Regions from separate parts of the Paenibacillus sp. FSL R7-0216 genome, predicted to be linked through region 1. Evidence: a T-box and tRNA genes for the amino acid it is inferred to sense, from the RefSeq annotation. Region 1 holds a T-box; the other holds one or more tRNA genes.

Region 1 (9,637 bases):
CAGTTTGCCGCTATACCCGGACACCGTTTTCGACACGATGCCGTCCGGTTTGGTGAAGGCTTCGGTCGCGAACAAATCCGGTTCATTTTCAGTCACTTCGTTCATAACTAGCGCCCAAATTTTGCGCGCCCGCGATTTGCCGGCATCCGACAGCGTGTTCACTGGCTCGCGGTAACCGATCCATACGCCGAGCGTGATGTCCGGCGAGTAGCCCATGAACCAGACATCGGCGTAGTTTTGCGTTGTACCTGTTTTCCCGACGACCGGGATTTTGCCATAGTTCTTGAAGTCGCTTTTGATCGATTTGCCGGTTCCATCCTTAATAACGGTGCGCAGCATATCGGTCATCAGGTAAGCCGTTTGCTCGGAAAATACTTGCTGCGGCTCGACCTCATGCTTATAGACGATATTCCCTTTGGCGTCGGCGATTTTCTCGATCATGTAAGCATCGGTGAACTTTCCGCCGTTAGCGATGGCACTGTACGCGTTGGTCAGTTCCTCGACGGTAACGCCATATTTCAAGCCGCCGAGCACGCCGGTTTGGGCGCTGTAGTCCTCGTCCTCCAACGTCGTGATTCCCAGCTTCTTAGCGAAGTCCCAGGCTTTGTCGATGCCAACGATGTTGTTAAACACGCGGAGTGCCGGGATGTTCCGGGATTCATTCAGCGCGGTCCGCGCCGTCACGAGGCCTTTATAGCCGCCGCTGGAGTTCACCGGGATGTGGAAGCCTTTTTGATAATCCTTCAAAATAATCGGTGAGTCGTCGATGATGCTGGCCGGCTGTACGAGCCCGGCATCGAGGGCCGGCAAATAAGCGGCGATCGGCTTCATCGTCGAGCCTGGCTGCCGTTTCATTTGCGTAGCATAGTTCATTTGCTCCGTGTAGAAGTCGCGTCCTTCGATCATCCCAAGGATCGCGCCGGTCTTATTATCAATCATCATCGAAGCGACTTGCTCCAGGCCTTTCTTCTCGCTCGGTGGCGAGAAATTGTCGGCGTTGTCCGACACCTTGTGCATGGAGTTGTAGACCTTCTTATCGATGGTCGTATATACCCGATACCCCCCGGTCAGCAGCTCTTGACGGGCTTCCTCAATTATTTGCGGATTTGCGGCGACCTCCTCTTTGGTCATCTCCGGATTGTTCAGCATCGCGATCACGATCGCGCCCTGACGTTCCGTCTCCAACATCAGATAAGGGAAGGTATCGTAAGCCTTCTTCGTTGGTTTGGCCAGCGAACCCTTGATGTCGAAGGCCAGCGCTTCGTCATACTGCGCCTGTGTGATTTTGCTCTCCTCGAGCATGCGCTGCAGCACCAGTTGTTGTCGTTTGACCGCCCGACCGAACGCCTCCTCGTTGAATTCCCCTTTACCGTTAAAAGCGGAATACGTCGAAGGAAGCTGCGGCAAACCGGCCAAATAAGCCGCTTGGGCAACATTCAGGTCCGCCAGATTGCTGACGTTAAAAAGACCCTTGGCCGCGGCTTTGATGCCGTAGACCTGATATCCGTTCGAACCATTGCCGAAAGGAACCTTATTCAAATAAGCCGTAATGATTTCTTCCTTGGATAAAAAACGCTCCAGCCGAAGCGCAAGCAGCATTTCCTTAACCTTCCGGTCCTCGGTCTTATCCAGGTTCAGGAACACGCGACGTGCCAGTTGCTGCGTCAGCGTACTGCCGCCGGTCTGCACGTCCTCATGGAGCAGGCGCTGCTTGACGGCCCGCAGCGTGCCTTTAAAATCGATGCCGATGTGTTCCTCGAAATGATTGTCCTCGATGGCGATCACCGCATCCAGCACCGTTTGCGGGATCTCCTTGTAAGTGACGGGGCGGCGGTCCTCTTCCGAACGAAGCTGGCCAATGGGTTGGCCGTCACGGAAATAGGCGAAGCCCGTCATTTCATTATGGTTGATTTTTGCTTCAATGTCGGCACGCGACCGTACCGGATCGTCTTTGACGATAGAGGATACGTATCCGAATACGGCCCCTCCGGCGAACAGCACTCCGGCAAATCCAAACAGAACGAGCCAACCCAATATCGCCCAGGCAATCCGGCCTTTTTTGCGCTTCCGAGCGGGTTTAGCGGGTTTTTCGCTCCGGGTATTGCGCCGCAGTTTGCCGGAGTTTTTGTCGTTCTCATGATCCATGCATGATCCTCCTTTATAAACAGCAACATTATAGCATAAAAAAGGGGATTTGGATGTTTTTTCAGCGTATTTTGGCGTCATATGGAGCCTTAATCGTGCTTATGACCTAGCTTTCGTAGGTTTGACTTTGCGAATGCATCTATGATATATATTATTTTAAATCGCATATCGACAAAAGGCTTGGAAAGACTCAGTAGAAGGCGGAATCCCGCTGCTCAGAGAATCGGTGGATGCTGCGAACCGAATGGGCGGATCCCTTTTGAAATACCGTCTGGAGCCGTCCGGGGGAACGCGCGGGAACGATCCGAAGCGCTAGTAGTCCGGTACCGGGGTATCCCGTTATTTGAATGAAGTGAAAACCGTGAACGGTCGTTCGCATGCTTGCGAGATCCAGGTAGCGGTTTTAATTAGGGTGGTAACGCGAGCGCTCCTTCTCGTCCCTTGGGATGAGAAGGGGCTTTTTTGTGTTTATTTTCATAGGCGTTAAATGAACAAATTCGATGGAGGTAGGAGCAATGAAGTGGGAAGAATTAAACGCGGCACAGCAGGCCGAGGTGGAACGGCAGATTCAGGTGATTTCCCGCGGCGTGGTGGAGATCGTGCCGGAGGATGAACTGAAGCAGAAAGTGATCAAGTCGGTTGTGACCGGCAAGCCGCTGAAGGTGAAGCTGGGGCTGGATCCTTCCGCGCCGGACATTCACGTTGGACATACGGTAGTCATGCAGAAGCTTCGCCAGTTTCAGGAGTTGGGACATCAGGTGCAACTGATCATCGGCGACTTCACGGGGCGGATCGGCGACCCGACCGGTAAATCGGAAACCCGTAAACAGTTGACAGAAGAAGATGTGCAGCGGAATGCGGAAACGTACCGCCAACAAATTTTCAAAATTTTGGACCCGGACAAAACCCAGGTCAACTTCAACTCCGAATGGCTGGCGCCGATGACGTTCGCTGATGTCGTCAAGTTGTCCGCCAAAGTCACCGTAGCGCGTATGCTCGAACGTGACGATTTCACGAAGCGGTACACCACAGGGCAACCGATCAGCATCCACGAATTCTTCTACCCGCTGATGCAGGGGATGGATTCGGTAGCGCTGGAGAGTGATATCGAGCTTGGGGGAACAGACCAGAAGTTTAACCTGCTCATGGGACGGACGCTGCAGAAAGAATACGGCAAAGACACGCAAGTCGCCATCATGACCCCGATCATCGAAGGTTTGGACGGCGTGCAGAAGATGAGTAAGAGCCTTGGCAACTACATCGGCATCGATGAGGCGCCAAACGAAATTTACGGCAAGGCGATGTCTGTGCCGGACGAGCTGATGACGAAATACTATGAACTCGTGACGGACCTGTCCTTGGAAGAGTTCGCAGCTCTCCGCGAGGGTCTTAAGTCGGGGGAAGTACATCCGCGCGACGCCAAAATGAGACTCGCTCATACGCTCGTCCGGATGTACCACGGCTCGGAAGCTGCCGATGCGGCGCAGGAGCATTTCGTGACCGTATTCCAGCAACGAGCGTTGCCGGAGGATATCGAGGAGAAGGAAGTTCCTGCCGCCGAGCTGGAGAATGGGAAAATCCGCTTGATCAAGTTGCTGACCTTGATCGAGTTTGCGGCCTCCAACGGAGAAGCCAAACGCAGCATCCAGCAAGGCGCGGTCAAGCTGAACGAAGAGAAGATCAGCGATCCGAACGCCGAAGTAGAGCTGGCAGGTGGAGAGATCATTCAAGTCGGGAAGCGCAAGTTTGCCAAGCTGCTAGTCAAGTAATTAAAAGAACCCCGAACCTTCAAGGAGGATTCGGGGTTCTTGTTATCGCCACGAAAAAACCGGCCCAGGTCGATAACGACTTGGGCCGGTTTGCGCTGTTGAAATCTTAACGGTTGTAGAATTCGACGATTTGTTTCTCGTCGATGTCTTGCGACAGTTCGGAACGTTCTGGCAAACGAATGTATCTGCCTTCCAGAGCCGTGTCGTTGAATTCCAGGTAAGCTGGAAGATGCGAACGGTTTTCCAGGGCTTCTTTCACAGAGGAAAGGCCGCGGCTTCTTTCACGAAGACTGATCACGTCGCCAAGGTTTACACGGTAAGAAGCGATGTCCACTTTCTTGCCGTTCACGGTTACGTGGCCATGGGATACGAGCTGACGCGCGCCAGCGCGGGAGTTCGCGAAGCCCAGACGGTAAACGAGGTTGTCCAAACGGCTTTCAAGCAAGAACATGAACGTTTCGCCCGCGATACCAGGCATATGCTGCGCTTTTTCGAACAGCGTGCGGAATTGCTTCTCGCCCAAGCCGTACATGTGGCGCAATTTTTGTTTTTCGAGCAACTGTGCTCCGTAGTTACTTACTTTTCTGCGTTGGTTAGCGCCGTGTTGACCCGGAGGGAACGGACGCTTCAAATCTTTGCCTGTACCGCTCAAGGAAATGCCAAGACGGCGGCTGAGTTTAAATTTAGGACCAGTGTAACGTGCCATTGTATAGGTAGACTCCTTTGTTAGTTAAATTTCGTATAGGGTTCTACTTGCGCGGGTTTTGTTTGGACGAGCGAAGGATAGATAAAAAATACGCTCCCTAACAGGAAAGTTCAGCCGCTGTCCTGTCAGCAACAAAAACCGAGAGGGTGCTCGCATGCGTTACGCCCTAAGCAAGACTCTATCCAGTCTTCATCAACAATATATATTATATGAATTTAGGGGGTAAAGTCAATAAGTGTTTTTGTTGGGAAAGGAGGTATTTTGTCGATAGGGCTTTTGGCCTAAAAAAATGCCATGAACCTTAGGAATTATAATGCAAAACCCTAAGGAAGATAGTAAAATAGAGTTAACAGACATGAACGGATCCGGCGGAGATGGACAAGCTTGAACTTCAGGGAAGGAAGCTTGTCCGTTTGGTGTTTATCGTAAGTTGAAGGGCTAAAATCCAACGCAGCATATAAAAGGAGCTTTTTTTATGGCCGATCAATCCATGGGTCAGCCGATGCTGAACCTGAATCACGCTTCTGGCCTGCAGCGGCTCGATGATGGCGACAATTATACGGATTGGCTGCGGCAGCTTGATATCACTGTCCATGATTTCCCCTACATTGAGTCTATCTTAAAACAGGGGTACGCGGAGTGGCGAAAGCTGGTAAGTGCAATGCCGGAACTTGGTAAGGCCGACTTTTTCATTTCCGGCAGTCGCGGCGAAGTGCTGCTTGCCGATTCGCTTGATCCGGGAGGGCCAATCAGCCCGACCTGGCCCAAGCCGATGGAAGAGGCGATCCTGCAAAGCCTTCGCGAGCATAGAGCGGTCACAGCCGAAACAGCGGACGGTGTTTATGTTGCCGTGCCGGTGTTTTCCCGCATTCATAGCGATTTGTTCGCTTCATTTGGTTGCTGCTTGCATGATTGCGGCGCTACGGCGGCTGTTCTGTTCGCCAAAATGGCGGCACAACTATTTCAATCTTGCTTTTATAAGTGTTTTGAAGGCTTGTTCGTTTCCGATCTGCTGCGCGTTCAGCAGCAGGCCAAACGCGAAGAGCAGCGCCGTTCCAAGCTTTTTCAAGTCGTGCAAAAGCTCCATGATAAGATCGATGTGGATTCGGTCCTGACCGAAGTGTTTGAACGGGTTTCCGGAATGTATCCCGCAGCCAAGTTGGAGCTGTTGATGTCCCAGGATCACTTAAGCCGCGATCCGCGGGTCAAATCGCTGCAGCTGCATGGACAAGGCGATGAGCTGCTTGTAAGGGCGTTCATGGAGGGGCGGATGCAGGTCAGGGAGTCCACAGGTCCAAGTCCCGAAGAAGGCGGCGAGAGAAGGCTGGAAATTGCGGTGCCCCTCAGTGGGAAACAGGGGGTCTATGGTGTTTTTCATTTGCAAATTCAACGGGAAAAGATCGATGATGTGGATCTGCAACTGATCGGTATGCTGGCGGATACGGCTGGCACGGCGTTCGAGAATGCCAAGCTGTATGAACAGTCCAATTTGTTAATTAATGAACTGAGATTGATCAATGAGCTCACCAAACGGCTGAATCAAAGCCTGCGGCTGAAGGAAGTGTTCAAGTTTGCTACCGAAGAGCTGTTGTCGATTTTCAAAGCGGAATATTGCTGCATCTCCCAATTGAATAAAGAACGGGAAACGTTTGAAATTATGTCTAGCAACGTGCCGGGGCTGTCGAAGGAGCATTTTCCGAAAAGCTACGGGTTCAGTGGACTTGTCTATTCCACGCAGGAGCCGATCATTCTCTCGGACTTTCAGGCATATGGTAAAGTATCCTCGAGATTTATGGAGGAGACGGATTCCCGTTCACTGATCACCGCACCCTTGATCGTTCGGGGAGAGGTCAACGGGGTCATTATGCTGGCACACCGTAAGACCCGCTTCTTCTCCTATGACAACTACAAGCTCCTTCAGGTCCTGTCCTCGCACATCGGCTTGGCGATTGCCAACGCATCGCTGCATGCGGAGGTTCGCCGTATGGCCAATCGCGATATGCTGACCGGACTTTATGCTCGCCACTATGTCGATGATGCGATTCAAGAGTTCCAGAAGAAAGATACGAACGGCTCCTTGATTATCGTTGACATTGACCAGTTCAAGCAGGTCAACGATACGTATGGCCACCAAACCGGGGATAAAATCCTGAAGCAGGTGTGCGCGATCGTCAAGAGCTCGATTCGCAAAACGGATATCGCCGCCCGGTGGGGAGGCGAGGAGTTGGCTGTGTATTTGCCAGGGGCAAGCGCCGATAACAGCTATCAAATCGCGGAAACGATCCGGCTGCGCGTTGCCATGGATACCGATCCACCGGTCACCGTATCGTGCGGCATCGCCGAGTGGATTCGGAGCGACGATAAGCTTAGTGTGGAATCGCTGTTCTATCAGGCGGACATGGCTTTATATAAAGCCAAGAACAGCGGGCGGAATCAAACGCAAATCGGTTCCAGTGACGATGCCCAAGCTCCGTAAACATTCATTCGGATGTTCCTGTTGGTTTTGGACGCTCCGAGCCCTACTTTGGGCCTCGGAGCGTTCTTTATTGCGCGATCCGCTTCGGCGAATAGAGCAGCCGTTCCCGTGGCAGGATACTGCTAGATGAGGTAAGGAGAACAGTCCGGTGGAGAACTGGTGCATTATTGAAGGCGGGGGCTTGCGTATGAGAGGGATGACACAGAGAGGGCTGAGATACCGGTTAGCCGTCATTGTAAACGGGTTGCTGTTGACACTGATGTTGGCGTCCTGTGGGATGAACGAAGCAAAGACGCCGGAGCAATGGTTCGATTTCACTTGGTCAGGGCTCGCGGGTAGCGACACTTTATCGTTCCGCGGTTTAGCTACCTTGCAGCGCGGAAACGAGCATGGGCTGGAGGAGAGTCTAAATTATACGGGTCGCTTACAGAATCACCGAGAATTGAGCATCCGAACTGAGCCGGCAAACAACCGCAATGGCAACCTCGGCAGCCGACTGCAGTCGACGGGATTAGCGAAGCCAAGCGGATGGGAAGCCAAGCTGCGCTTAGAAAACGGAAACTGGCTGGTACAGTCTGACAACCACGATGCCTTGCTGCAAGGGGTTGTGCGGTTGAATCCCTTGGATCAGCTTGAGGAAATCCGCATGGCAGCAAAGAAAACCATCACCTCCGAAAGTGGCGCCGCACGGGGGACGAAGGTACTCCGGATCGAGATGGACCCGGCGGAAGCCAGCATCAGATTAAAGGATCGTCTGCTGTCCGAAATGGAGCTTACACGCGAAGGGGGCATGGAACGGCTCGCGAGTGTTCCGGCTCCGCTTCAGGAGTCGCTGCGCGGCGAGTTATCGAAGATTTGGACGGCGGGGAACGATCAGTTGTCGGCCATGCTCGAGCAGTTGAACGCGACCGTTGTTTATCACTTGACGATTGATCGCAAATCCGGACTTCCCGCCAGGCTAACCTCGGAAACAACGTTAACTTACCTGTCAACCAAGGGCGTACCGCAACGAGAGGTGCTGCGCACTGATAATCGATTCGAGAGCTATAAGTAGTCGTGACATCCTGGGTTAGGCTGACTTTCCGCCCCCATCGTGCTACAATAACAGAAGAATTAACCAATGGTTAAACAACGCGGGACGTTTGAACGGCACGGGTTGCCCAACAAAAGTCCCGCTACGAATTTTGGAGGAGAGTGAGCCAGATGCGAGATCCTAGAGTTCAGAAGCTGGCGGAGAACCTGGTCGGTTATTCCGTAGATGTACAGCCGGGAGAGAACGTCCTGGTCGAAATGATCGGTGATGAACGCGATTTGCTGAAAGCCGTGGTGGAAGAGGTTGGGAAGAAGGGCGGCAATGCCTTCGTCGAGATTACCGATCGCACCGTGCAGCGTGCGCAATTAAAATACGCGACCGAAGAGGGCATGAAGACCTGGGCGGAATACGATTTGAAACGGATGCAGATGATGGACTGCTACATCGGCATTCGCGCCGGTTCTAACGTCAATGACATGTCCGACGTACCTGAAGACAAGATGAAGTTGTACAACTCGCTTTATTCCCATCTCGTACATAGCGAACAGCGGGTAAAACGCACGAAATGGGTCGTGCTCCGTTATCCGAATGCCAGCATGGCCCAATTGGCCAACACGAGCACCGAAGCTTTCGAGGATTTCTACTTCGATGTATGCAACCTGGATTATGCCAAAATGGACCGGGCGCAGGACGCCTTAGCCGAGTTGATGAACAAGACGGACAGAGTTCGGATTGTCGCACCGGGCACGGACCTGAGCTTCTCGATCAAGGACATTCCGGCCATCAAATGCTCCGGACAGAAGAATATTCCTGACGGCGAGGTCTATACCGCTCCGGTTCGCAATACTGTAAACGGTACGATCAGCTACAATGCGGCAACACTGTATAATGGGATCACGTTCGAAAATATCAAGTTCCGCTTCGAGAACGGCAAAATTGTCGAAGCGACAAGCAACGATACAAAACGCATGAATGAAATCCTGGATTCGGACGAAGGGGCTAGATACATCGGCGAGTTTGCCATTGGCTTCAATCCGTACATCTTGCATCCCATGAAGGACATCTTGTTTGACGAGAAGATCGCCGGCAGCCTGCACTTTACGCCGGGGCAAGCGTACGAGGAAGCCGATAACGGCAATCGTTCTTCGATCCACTGGGATCTTGTGCTGATCCAGCGCCCGGATTACGGCGGCGGCGAAATTTATTTCGACGATGTGCTGATCCGTAAAGACGGGATTTTCGTGATCCCTGAGCTTGCGGGATTGAATCCGGAAAACTTGAAATAAGAAGAAATTTCCTTGCTAGGAAAGCGGATTCAATGTATGATTAAAGTATGTAATTTCCAAAGTTAAAGACGGAGGGATCCCTATGGCCACGAACAATGAAGCGGTAGTCGAAATTGCCCAAACTGCAGGCAAATTCACTTCTTCCATTGTGCTCCAAGCGGACAACAAGTACATCGATGTAAAAAGTATCCTCGGCCTCTTCACCACACTCGTAAACACGAA
Region 2 (9,637 bases), 920 kb from region 1:
TTCTTCGCATCCTTAGGTACGGCATGGAACGCTGCGCCGATCGTAATATTTCCGGCTTTGCCGTCCGAGGACAGCGGAATTTGCGACATTCCGTACTCGATTCCGATTTGCGAGCTTTCGATTGCCCGCCAAGGTCCGTCGATCAGATAAGCGATTTGTCCTTTTTTGAAGGCGTCGAAATACGTCCCTTCATTTGTGTTCGCCATCAATCCGGCAGGATGATTTGCGTTGAGCTCCTTCAAGAATTGCACCGTTTCCACGTTGGCGTCAGAGTTGAACACAGGCTGACCTTGATCATCGGCGAATCCTCCGCCATTGATCACTAGTAGTGTACCATACCGCAAGTACCCGCCGGCATTGGGCCCAGCGTAGACCCCACCGCCGTAGAACTTCCCTTTGCCCGCTTCGGTTACCTTCTGTACGTTAGCTAGCAGTTCATCCCAAGTCGCCGGCGCTTTATCAGGATCAAGACCCGCTTCCTTCACCAGCTTCTTGTTCCAGAACAAGCTGCTTACGCCAGGCTGTGAAGCGAAACCGTAAATCTTCCCGTCATACTCCATCGGCTTCCAGGCGGCCGGCGCGACATTATCACGGATTTCCTGCGCCATATCGTCCGGGAAGGGTTCGAGCAAACCCTGCTGGGCAAACCCAGGCATTTGCGTTTCCCCAACGATGATATCGGGCATGTTTTTGGCCAGGAATCCAGCCGTTTGCTTCTGGATCAGCGGCTCGCCCCAACCCCAGTCCTCGGTTTTTACGGTAATGTTTTTACTTTGCAATTTCTCGTTCATGATCGATTGGTAATAGTACGGGAATACACCTGCTTTTTGCACCGGCTGACCTGGAGTATAATTGTAATCCTCCTCCGTGATCCGCGGGTTCAGCGTCTCGTCAGCAATGGTCTGTTGTTTCTTCTTCTCCAGCAGATCACCAAGGACCCCAACGCCAATCCCTACGGCCCCCTCGTTCAACACGGTAATGGTTGTGCCTTTTGCAGAAGAAGACCCGTCATTGCCGGACGGCTGATTCTGGTTGGTTCCCGGATCGTTCGCGGGCGGATTGTCACCCGCAGCGTTGCCTCCCCCCGATCCGCAAGCAGCTAACAAGGCGATAAGCAGCAGTGAAAGAAGCGTGACGTGCATTTTTTTCAACAACATGCGTGAACCCCTCCTAATTTTTTTCATCATGAGCGCTTAAAGAAAAATCAAGTTATCAACTTGGTGTGTATCCTTCCGATCCATAAAGGACCGTAATGACCTTCTCCATTCCATTCTGAATTTCCTCATCCTAACCTTTGATCCCGGTGTTAGCTAAGCCCTGCACGATGTACTTCTGGAAGAAGGCAAAGATCAGCAGTGCCGGAACCGTAATGCCCAAGCTTAAAGTAATGATCATCGGGTAGTTGATCACCGCACCCGGACTAGCTCCAACGGAGGATATCCGCGTGATCGCTGCCGGAAGCGTTTGCAAACCATCGCTGGTCGTATAGAAGAACGGGGTAATAAAGTCATTCCACGTTCCGAGCGCCGTTGTGATCGCGATAAACGCCATGATCGGCAGCTGCAGCGGGAACAGGATCTGGAAGATCAACCGGAACGTCCCGGCCCCATCTACGATAGCGGCTTCGTCAATTTCCAGCGGCACCTTTTCCAGCGACTGCTTCACCAGAAACGTTCCCATGATGTTGATGCTGGGTCCGCCGATGAAGTAAACCCACCAAGAGTTCAGAATCCCGGTCCCCCCGGTGAATACATCGTTCCCTCCGGCGAACGGAAACCGAGCAAATTCAAGGTAGGTCGGAATGATGGCCAGTGTACCGGGAATCATTTGCGTGGCCAGCAAGATCAGAAAGATCGCGTCCCGTCCCTTGAACCGAAGTCGTGCGAATACGTATCCGGCCAGGAACGAGGTCAAAATCGCCCAAAACGTATTGTATACCGTACGAATAAGCGAGTTTTTCATATAGGTGGCTACGGCCGCGTCTGTGGATCCGGCGATCAGCGCTTTAAAGTTCTCCAGCGTCGGTGCTTTCGGAATCGGGAAAATGCCTAACACGGTCGAGGAGAATTCCGTCTTGGTAAAAAAGCCGGCAAGCACCATAAAGATGAGCGGATATAGCAGGATGATCCCGACGCCAAGCAGGATGAGATGGCCCAGCAAATAAACGGGCTTGAACTGTCTGCTAACCTTGGCGTTTGGCTGACTGGGCATGCGGATGTTCCTCCTTTCTCCCCGGTTTGATAGGCTTCAGCGGAATGGTCGTCCGTTTGTCGGATTTTGTAGACCAATTGTAGTACAGCACGGTCACGACGATGACGATGAATGCCATAATGAGTGAAGAAGCGCCTGCCATTCCTAAATTGAAATCCCAGAAGCCGTCCCGGTAGATACGGAACACCAGCACTTCGGTTTGCCCATAAGGCCCGCCGTTGGTGATAAACAGCACCTGCTCGTAAATCTGGATCGCCCCGATCAAGTTCGTAATGATGATATACGTCGCGATCGGCTTAAGCCCTGGCAGCGTTACGTACCGCAGCTTATTCCATCGTCCCGCACCGTCGATTTCCGCCGCCTCGTATAAGGACAAATCCACAGATTGCAAACCGGCCAGCCAGATTAATGCCGCCCCGCCTACCCCTTTCCAGACGGAGTAAACCACGATCCAGAAAATGCCCCATCCGACAGAGTACTGCCAGACGATGGGTTCCTTGCCCATGGCTTTTAAAATGTTGTTAATGACCCCATTGTTTGAATCCAGAAAAATGTTGAAGACCTGCGTGGTCGCAACTGTTGCTGTGATGGCGGGGATATACCAGATCGAACGGTAAAATCCCTTGCCGAACAACGGCATATTCATCAGCAGTGCGGCAAAGAACCCTGCTCCAAGCGTAATGACTGTCACCAGTCCGCCCAACCAAATCGATCTCCACAAGGCATCCGTATACACCGGATTATTGAAGAAGCTGACAAAGTTATCGAACCAGATAAAATTAGGCGTATCCGCCAACCCCACCCATTCAAAGAAACCTAATACGAACCCGAATAAAGTGGGGAAACCCGAAACCACAAGCCATACCAAGAACATCGGCACTAGGATAACGGCGGCAATCAAAGCATCCTTATGTCTCCCTAACCTGCGCTGCAGCGGTATTTTCCGCTCCCGTAATCCCGCATTTTCCATCGTCCAAGCAACCCTCCTTACTGTGAAGTGCACTGATTAAGCATCGGTTGTTAGTTGTTTATCTATTTGTATTATTAACTATATTTCACTATGTCATTTATGTCAAGATATTAGATATATCATTTATCGCTAATTTTTCGCAAATAAAGACACCTACTTGTTAGCAAGCAGATGTCCTGTCAATCGTTCCTTTTTTACGTTGTCCGTTTCCGGAGCGGTCCGGTCGATTGGCTTTCGATTAATTTCGGCTCTAGGATCACTTTCGTGTATCCCGAATCCTTGGCATCAGGCTTCTGGAAAATGTCCAGTAGAATACGGGCTGCCGCCTCCCCCATTTCAATCTCGGATTGTGAGATATGTGAGAAGTACCCCCATTCATGCAGCCCCGGCGAGGGATCGTCAAACGTGAGGATCGAGACGTCTTCCGGCACCTTGAGTCCCAGTTCCTTGCAAATCGAGTAGATGTGCAGGCCAAGCCGCCCGTTTAGCGTAATATAGGCGGTGGCTATCTGGTTCTTGATGAACCGGTACAACGGGTGTTTCTTGTCGATCTCGCGATAATCCACATCGAAATCGGTTAGGATCAGCGCCGGATTAATCATCGCTTCCTTCTGTTTGAGCGCCTCCATATACCCGTTAATCCGCTCCTCCACCGTGATCGTGGGCAGTGGCGAATCGGAGCAGATGGCGATATCCCGATGCCCTAAGCCCCACAAATAATCGATAGCAAGCTGTCCACCGATTAACCCGTCGCTGCGCGACAAATTCGTGGCCACGCCAGGCAAATAACGATCAATCAAAACGAATGGGTAGCCCCGCATCTTGAGGGACAAGATTTCCTCGTTGTACGTCTCCGCGTCGCAAGGGAAAATAATGAGCCCGGCCGCCCCTTTACGAATCAAGTCGTTGATCGCTTCCTTCTCTCGATCGATGGAATTGTACGTCAACACAATCTGCAGGCTGTAGGGACTGTCGGCAATGATGTTATTAATCCCCTGTAGCAGCCGAATGGCAAAATAGTCGACCAGCATCGGCATGACCAGCCCGATCGTCTTTCGACCCGGAGCCTGGATCCCAGCTTCGCTTCCTCCCTGTTGAGCATCGGTTAAAGCACCGCCAAATGAGGTAACGTTATGCGTCAACGCCCCAAAGTTTCCATCAAGTACCGTCCAAGGCCCGCCGTCCGGTGCCGCCGAACCTTGGTGGCGTTGGAGCAGCTCGCTGATCCCTTCGCTCACGAAACTGCCCCTGCCGGGGATCCGGTAGATCCAACCGTCCTTCGCCAACTGCATCAGCGCATTGGCTACCGTAATCCGGCTGACGTCAAACTGCTCCATCAATTCCTTCTCCGATGGGATCTTATCGTTCTCTCGCAGCATGCCCTGCAAGATCATATCTTTGAAGTGCTGTTGAATCTGCATATATAACGGTTTACGTTCGTTTTGCATAAGACTTCTCCTATCTTCTTACTCTCCATATATTCACATTATATCATTTATAGCATTTCGTCAATCCATTAAATGTCGTACTCTTGCTTGACAATCACTATTGGATATATTAAACATATTATACAGGTGCTATCGTTAACTTTTGCACAATCGGCCGATAAAGGAGGGAATTCGAGGATCCGGCTTTCAAGAGGAACCTGAACGAACGATGGCCCTAAATATGAGGATACGAGGTGAACGCATTTGTTTCGCAAAATAACGATGACTTGTTTCGTTTTATTCTGCACAATGTCCCTAACCCTTGGCACCACCTCAGCAACGGCTCAATCCTCAACGGAGACTGCATCCAAGAACACGATTAGCTGGCCTAAATCGCAAGCGCTTCCAAGCTTCGGGAAGGTGAAACGGCTTGATGTAGTCGATGTGGTAAAATCCCCTGGCGATATCAAGATCTTGCTGGCAACACTGCAAGGTGTCATCAACCGTTCCGAACCCCGCATCTACTTGCTGGAAAACGAAGAAGAGGGCAAGTTAACCTGGCTGAACGATCTCAAGGTTCCATATCAGCTGAACGATGAAGCATTGGATCTCGTGAAGAAATACAAAAATGAAGTGAAAGGCATCATCATCTACGATCCGGAGGTTCCGGACTCGATTAACGTCGCGACGACCTTAGCCGGACTCAAAAACGCCGTTGTCGCGAGCCCTGAATTAGCTCAACAACTCAAGGTCTCTCCCTATCGCCTGAAGGTACTTGACGATCTGCGCGGCCGGTTCCAGGACCGCATGGACGCCTATACCTGGCAATACGAGCATCTGTGGAAACAAACGACGCACCGCATGCTTGTCGGTCTCAGTCCAAACGTCTCCGTAAAACTCCCTCCGGGACTCCCTGAATCATTTGAGGTGATTGCGGAGGAAACCGAACAGATTCGCGATGCCAGTAACAAAGACACCTACGATCTGGACCTGACTCCGTTTATGGGCGGGGATGCCGTCTATTTGCGTTTTGACGATGCATTTACGCAGGACGGCTGGGGTTCTGCCGTGCATGAAATCGTGATCCAGGCCGACGGACAAACGATCGCCCAGTTTGTTCCGGGAACACCGGAGGAGGAGCCGTTCCTTTACGATCGGCAGGACTCCCAGGTTTCAGCCGGAGATGGCGGACATCGTTTCGCCGATAACGGACGATACTTCGTTTATCGCTTTGTTCCGCCTGCAGGCACCCAGGAGCTAACGGCCTCCGTCAACATGTGGAACCAGTACAAAGTTTCTGCCGGCAGCATTCAACCCCCTTCCTCCGAGCAGAAAGAACCGTACGGTTATCTCCGCGATTATGCGGTCGCCAACAAAGCCATGGTGTTCTGGCTGGAAGTGAATGATCCGGAGCAAAGAGCTTTGTTCGAGAAAATCATGGCTGACGTCGAGCCGGGTACGCCTTACCTCGGATGGTTCAGCAACGACGTAGCAGGTGAGTTCAGCTCCGTGGAAGTCACCTCCAACCATGGCGTCTACGTCTTGGCTGCCGACTGGTTTAGCAACTTGACCGTTTTCTCCAGTACCCAAGCGAAGCAGGTCAAGACCAAAGCACCCGCTGCGCCTCCATTAGAGAACAAAATCTATGTCACGTACACTTTCAGCGAAGGCGATAACTTCCAATATAATCAGCATCGCATGCGGATTTTGTGGGATGACCCCGCCCGCGGTCAGGTGCCGATCAACTGGACGTCCAGCCCGCTGTTGTACGATGCCGCACCGGCCATGCTTAATTATTTCCGGCAGACGGCAACTGCTAACGATCTGATTATCGCCGGACCGTCCGGCGCCGGCTATTTCTACCCTGAGGCTTGGCCAGAAGCCTCATTTGCGGACTATCTCAAGAAATCTTATAAATACTTGCAAAAGAGTGGAATGAATCTCACGTATGTACTGAATCGAATCGACGGGGAAAATGTACCGCTTGGCTCAGCTTATGCGGAAGCTTATGAGCGTTATTACAAAGCGCCTGGACTGTTCCTCAGCTGGGAGGACCGCCACGGGGTGGAGATCGTAAATGATTCTCTGCCGGTATCAACGATTCAGGGCATCAGTACCGTTCAGGACGGTTTACGCATCCTCGAGGAAGCCAAAGCCAACTGGGATGGCCAATCCCCCTTGTTCGTCTCACTGGGCTTGCTAGCGTGGAGCTTGACGCCGTCAGATGTTGCCACGATGAGCGAAGCACTTGGATCGGAGTTTGAAGTCGTACGTGGCGATCATTACTTCTCTCTTATCCGCGAGGCCAACGGATTATCTGTGAAGCCACATTCTTTAGATACTAACGAGGATCTTCAGGAAAACCAGTAACGCAACGCTTTTACCAAACTTCATTGAATCGACCTAATAAATAAAAACAAAAAGCCTCAAGGACGTTCGTCCTTGAGGCCTTTTATTGTAATAGTGATGCCGGTGAAGGGACTCGAACCCCCACGGTTTCCCTCACGATTTTGAGTCGCGCGCGTCTGCCAATTCCGCCACACCGGCATATATAAAATTGTTCAAAAGTGCGGAAGACCAGACTTGAACTGGTACGGTAGTCACCTACCGCAGGATTTTAAGTCCTGTGCGTCTGCCGATTCCGCCACTCCCGCGAAACATGAATGGAGGCGCCACCCAGACTCGAACTGGGGATAAAGCTTTTGCAGAGCTGTGCCTTACCACTTGGCTATGGCGCCAAATATAAAAATGGAGCGGACGACGGGAATCGAACCCGCGACCCTCGCCTTGGCAAGGCGATGCTCTACCGCTGAGCCACGTCCGCTTATACTGGGGATATAGGATTCGAACCTATGCATGACGGAGTCAAAGTCCGTTGCCTTACCGCTTGGCTAATCCCCACTATATTTGATTGTTAAAGTAAATGGGGCGATCGATGGGACTTGAACCCACGAATGCCGGAGCCACAATCCGGTGCGTTAACCCCTTCGCCACGACCGCCATAATATGAAATTCACTACTTCTAAAAAATGTGGCAGGGGCAGCAGGAATTGAACCCACACCAAAGGTTTTGGAGACCTTTGTTCTACCTTTAAACTATGCCCCTATAAAACTGGTGGAGGCTGATGGATTCGAACCACCGAACTCGTCAGAGAACAGATTTACAGTCTGCTGCGTTTGGCCACTTCGCTAAGCCTCCACGTGGTGCCGGCGAGAGGACTTGAACCCCCAACCTACTGATTACAAGTCAGTTGCTCTACCAGTTGAGCTACACCGGCTCTTCAACGAAAAGTTGAATGGTGGCTCGGGACGGAATCGAACCGCCGACACGAGGATTTTCAGTCCTCTGCTCTACCGACTGAGCTACCGAGCCTTACATATAAAGTTAAATGGCGGAGCCGACGGGATTCGAACCCGCGGTCTCCTGCGTGACAGGCAGGCATGTTAGGCCTCTACACCACGGCTCCACACTTGGATGATGCCATCCTCTTGCGAGGATAATTGCGGGGGCAGGATTTGAACCTGCGGCCTTCGGGTTATGAGCCCGACGAGCTACCGGGCTGCTCCACCCCGCGTCAGTAATAAGATATTATATGGTGGAGGCTGAGGGGATCGAACCCCCGACCCTCTGCTTGTAAGGCAGATGCTCTCCCAGCTGAGCTAAGCCTCCATGGGAAAAGACAAGTTTTATTGTACCAGATAACTCCACTATAAATCAAGTGAATCAATGAAGTAGCTGTCAAAGGAATAAAATGACCCGTAGGGGATTCGAACCCCTGTTACCTCCGTGAAAGGGAGGTGTCTTAACCCCTTGACCAACGGGCCATGCAGTAGAGCTGAAAGATTATGGCGGAGAGAGAGGGATTCGAACCCTCGAGACGCTTGTGACGCCTACACGATTTCCAATCGTGCTCCTTCGGCCAACTCGGACACCTCTCCATATAGTGGCTCCCCGAACAGGACTCGAACCTGTGACAACTCGATTAACAGTCGAGTGCTCTACCAACTGAGCTATCAGGGAACATTATGAACTTATCAAGGTTTAATCCTTGAAAACTGGATACGAAACGAATTTGCGTGTTAGTCTCCTCAAGTGCTCGGATCGGCTTGTTCAGCCTGACGCCACTTTTTGGAGTTGTTTGGATAAGCCCTCGACCGATTAGTACCTGTCAGCTCCATACATTGCTGCACTTCCACCTCAGGCCTATCAACCTCGTCGTCTTCAAGGGGTCTTACTAATTGGGAAATCTCATCTTGAGGGGGGCTTCACGCTTAGATGCTTTCAGCGCTTATCCCGTCCGCACTTAGCTACCCAGCTATGCTCCTGGCGGAACAACTGGTGCACCAGCGGTGCGTCCATCCCGGTCCTCTCGTACTAAGGACAGCTCCTCTCAAATTTCCTGCGCCCACGACAGATAGGGACCGAACTGTCTCACGACGTTCTGAACCCAGCTCGCGTACCGCTTTAATGGGCGAACAGCCCAACCCTTGGGACCTACTTCAGCCCCAGGATGCGATGAGCCGACATCGAGGTGCCAAACCTCCCCGTCGATGTGGACTCTTGGGGGAGATAAGCCTGTTATCCCCAGGGTAGCTTTTATCCGTTGAGCGATGGCCCTTCCATGCGGTACCACCGGATCACTAAGCCCGACTTTCGTCCCTGCTCGACTTGTCAGTCTCGCAGTCAAGCTCCCTTTTGCCTTTGCACTCTTCGAATGATTTCCAACCATTCTGAGGGAACCTTGGGGCGCCTCCGTTACTCTTTAGGAGGCGACCGCCCCAGTCAAACTGCCCACCTGACACTGTCCCCGTACCGGATCACGGTACCAGGTTAGAACTCCGATACGATCAGGGTGGTATCCCAACGGCGCCTCCACCGAAGCTGGCGCTCCGGCTTCCTAGGCTCCCACCTATCCTGTACAAATCGTATCAAAGTCCAATATCAAGCTGCAGTAAAGCTCCATGGGGTCTTTCCGTCTTGTCGCGGGTAACCTGCATCTTCACAGGTATTAAAATTTCACCGGATCTC

The links. A T-box is a leader RNA that pairs with one kind of tRNA and senses whether it is charged. The one in region 1 lies ahead of tyrS (tyrosine--tRNA ligase), so its partner is inferred to be a tRNA-Tyr.
Region 2: it has a tRNA-Tyr gene. The T-box ahead of tyrS (tyrosine--tRNA ligase) is inferred to sense a tRNA for this amino acid. The anticodon was not compared.

The regions. Positions count from the first base shown of each region.
Region 1 covers NZ_CP150222.1:3,279,583-3,289,219, reverse strand. Annotated here, with positions in the region: gene MKZ15_RS14990 (transglycosylase domain-containing protein) at 1-2,145, opposite strand, end outside; T-box leader at 2,318-2,590, shown strand; gene tyrS (tyrosine--tRNA ligase) at 2,661-3,914, shown strand; gene rpsD (30S ribosomal protein S4) at 4,021-4,620, opposite strand; gene MKZ15_RS14975 (diguanylate cyclase) at 5,096-7,096, shown strand; gene MKZ15_RS14970 (hypothetical protein) at 7,245-8,150, shown strand; gene MKZ15_RS14965 (aminopeptidase) at 8,300-9,415, shown strand; gene MKZ15_RS14960 (HPr family phosphocarrier protein) at 9,498-9,637, shown strand, end outside.
Region 2 covers NZ_CP150222.1:4,199,265-4,208,901, forward strand. Annotated here, with positions in the region: gene MKZ15_RS19280 (extracellular solute-binding protein) at 1-1,157, opposite strand, end outside; gene MKZ15_RS19285 (carbohydrate ABC transporter permease) at 1,288-2,211, opposite strand; gene MKZ15_RS19290 (sugar ABC transporter permease) at 2,183-3,181, opposite strand; gene MKZ15_RS19295 (GntR family transcriptional regulator) at 3,376-4,629, opposite strand; gene MKZ15_RS19300 (GxGYxYP domain-containing protein) at 5,029-6,978, shown strand; tRNA gene MKZ15_RS19305 (tRNA-Leu) at 7,076-7,155, opposite strand; tRNA gene MKZ15_RS19310 (tRNA-Leu) at 7,177-7,262, opposite strand; tRNA gene MKZ15_RS19315 (tRNA-Cys) at 7,273-7,346, opposite strand; tRNA gene MKZ15_RS19320 (tRNA-Gly) at 7,358-7,432, opposite strand; tRNA gene MKZ15_RS19325 (tRNA-Gln) at 7,438-7,509, opposite strand; tRNA gene MKZ15_RS19330 (tRNA-His) at 7,533-7,608, opposite strand; tRNA gene MKZ15_RS19335 (tRNA-Trp) at 7,641-7,714, opposite strand; tRNA gene MKZ15_RS19340 (tRNA-Tyr) at 7,722-7,807, opposite strand; tRNA gene MKZ15_RS19345 (tRNA-Thr) at 7,811-7,886, opposite strand; tRNA gene MKZ15_RS19350 (tRNA-Phe) at 7,906-7,981, opposite strand; tRNA gene MKZ15_RS19355 (tRNA-Asp) at 7,999-8,075, opposite strand; tRNA gene MKZ15_RS19360 (tRNA-Met) at 8,110-8,183, opposite strand; tRNA gene MKZ15_RS19365 (tRNA-Val) at 8,203-8,278, opposite strand; tRNA gene MKZ15_RS19370 (tRNA-Glu) at 8,362-8,433, opposite strand; tRNA gene MKZ15_RS19375 (tRNA-Ser) at 8,456-8,547, opposite strand; tRNA gene MKZ15_RS19380 (tRNA-Asn) at 8,554-8,629, opposite strand; rRNA gene MKZ15_RS19385 (23S ribosomal RNA) at 8,748-9,637, opposite strand, start outside.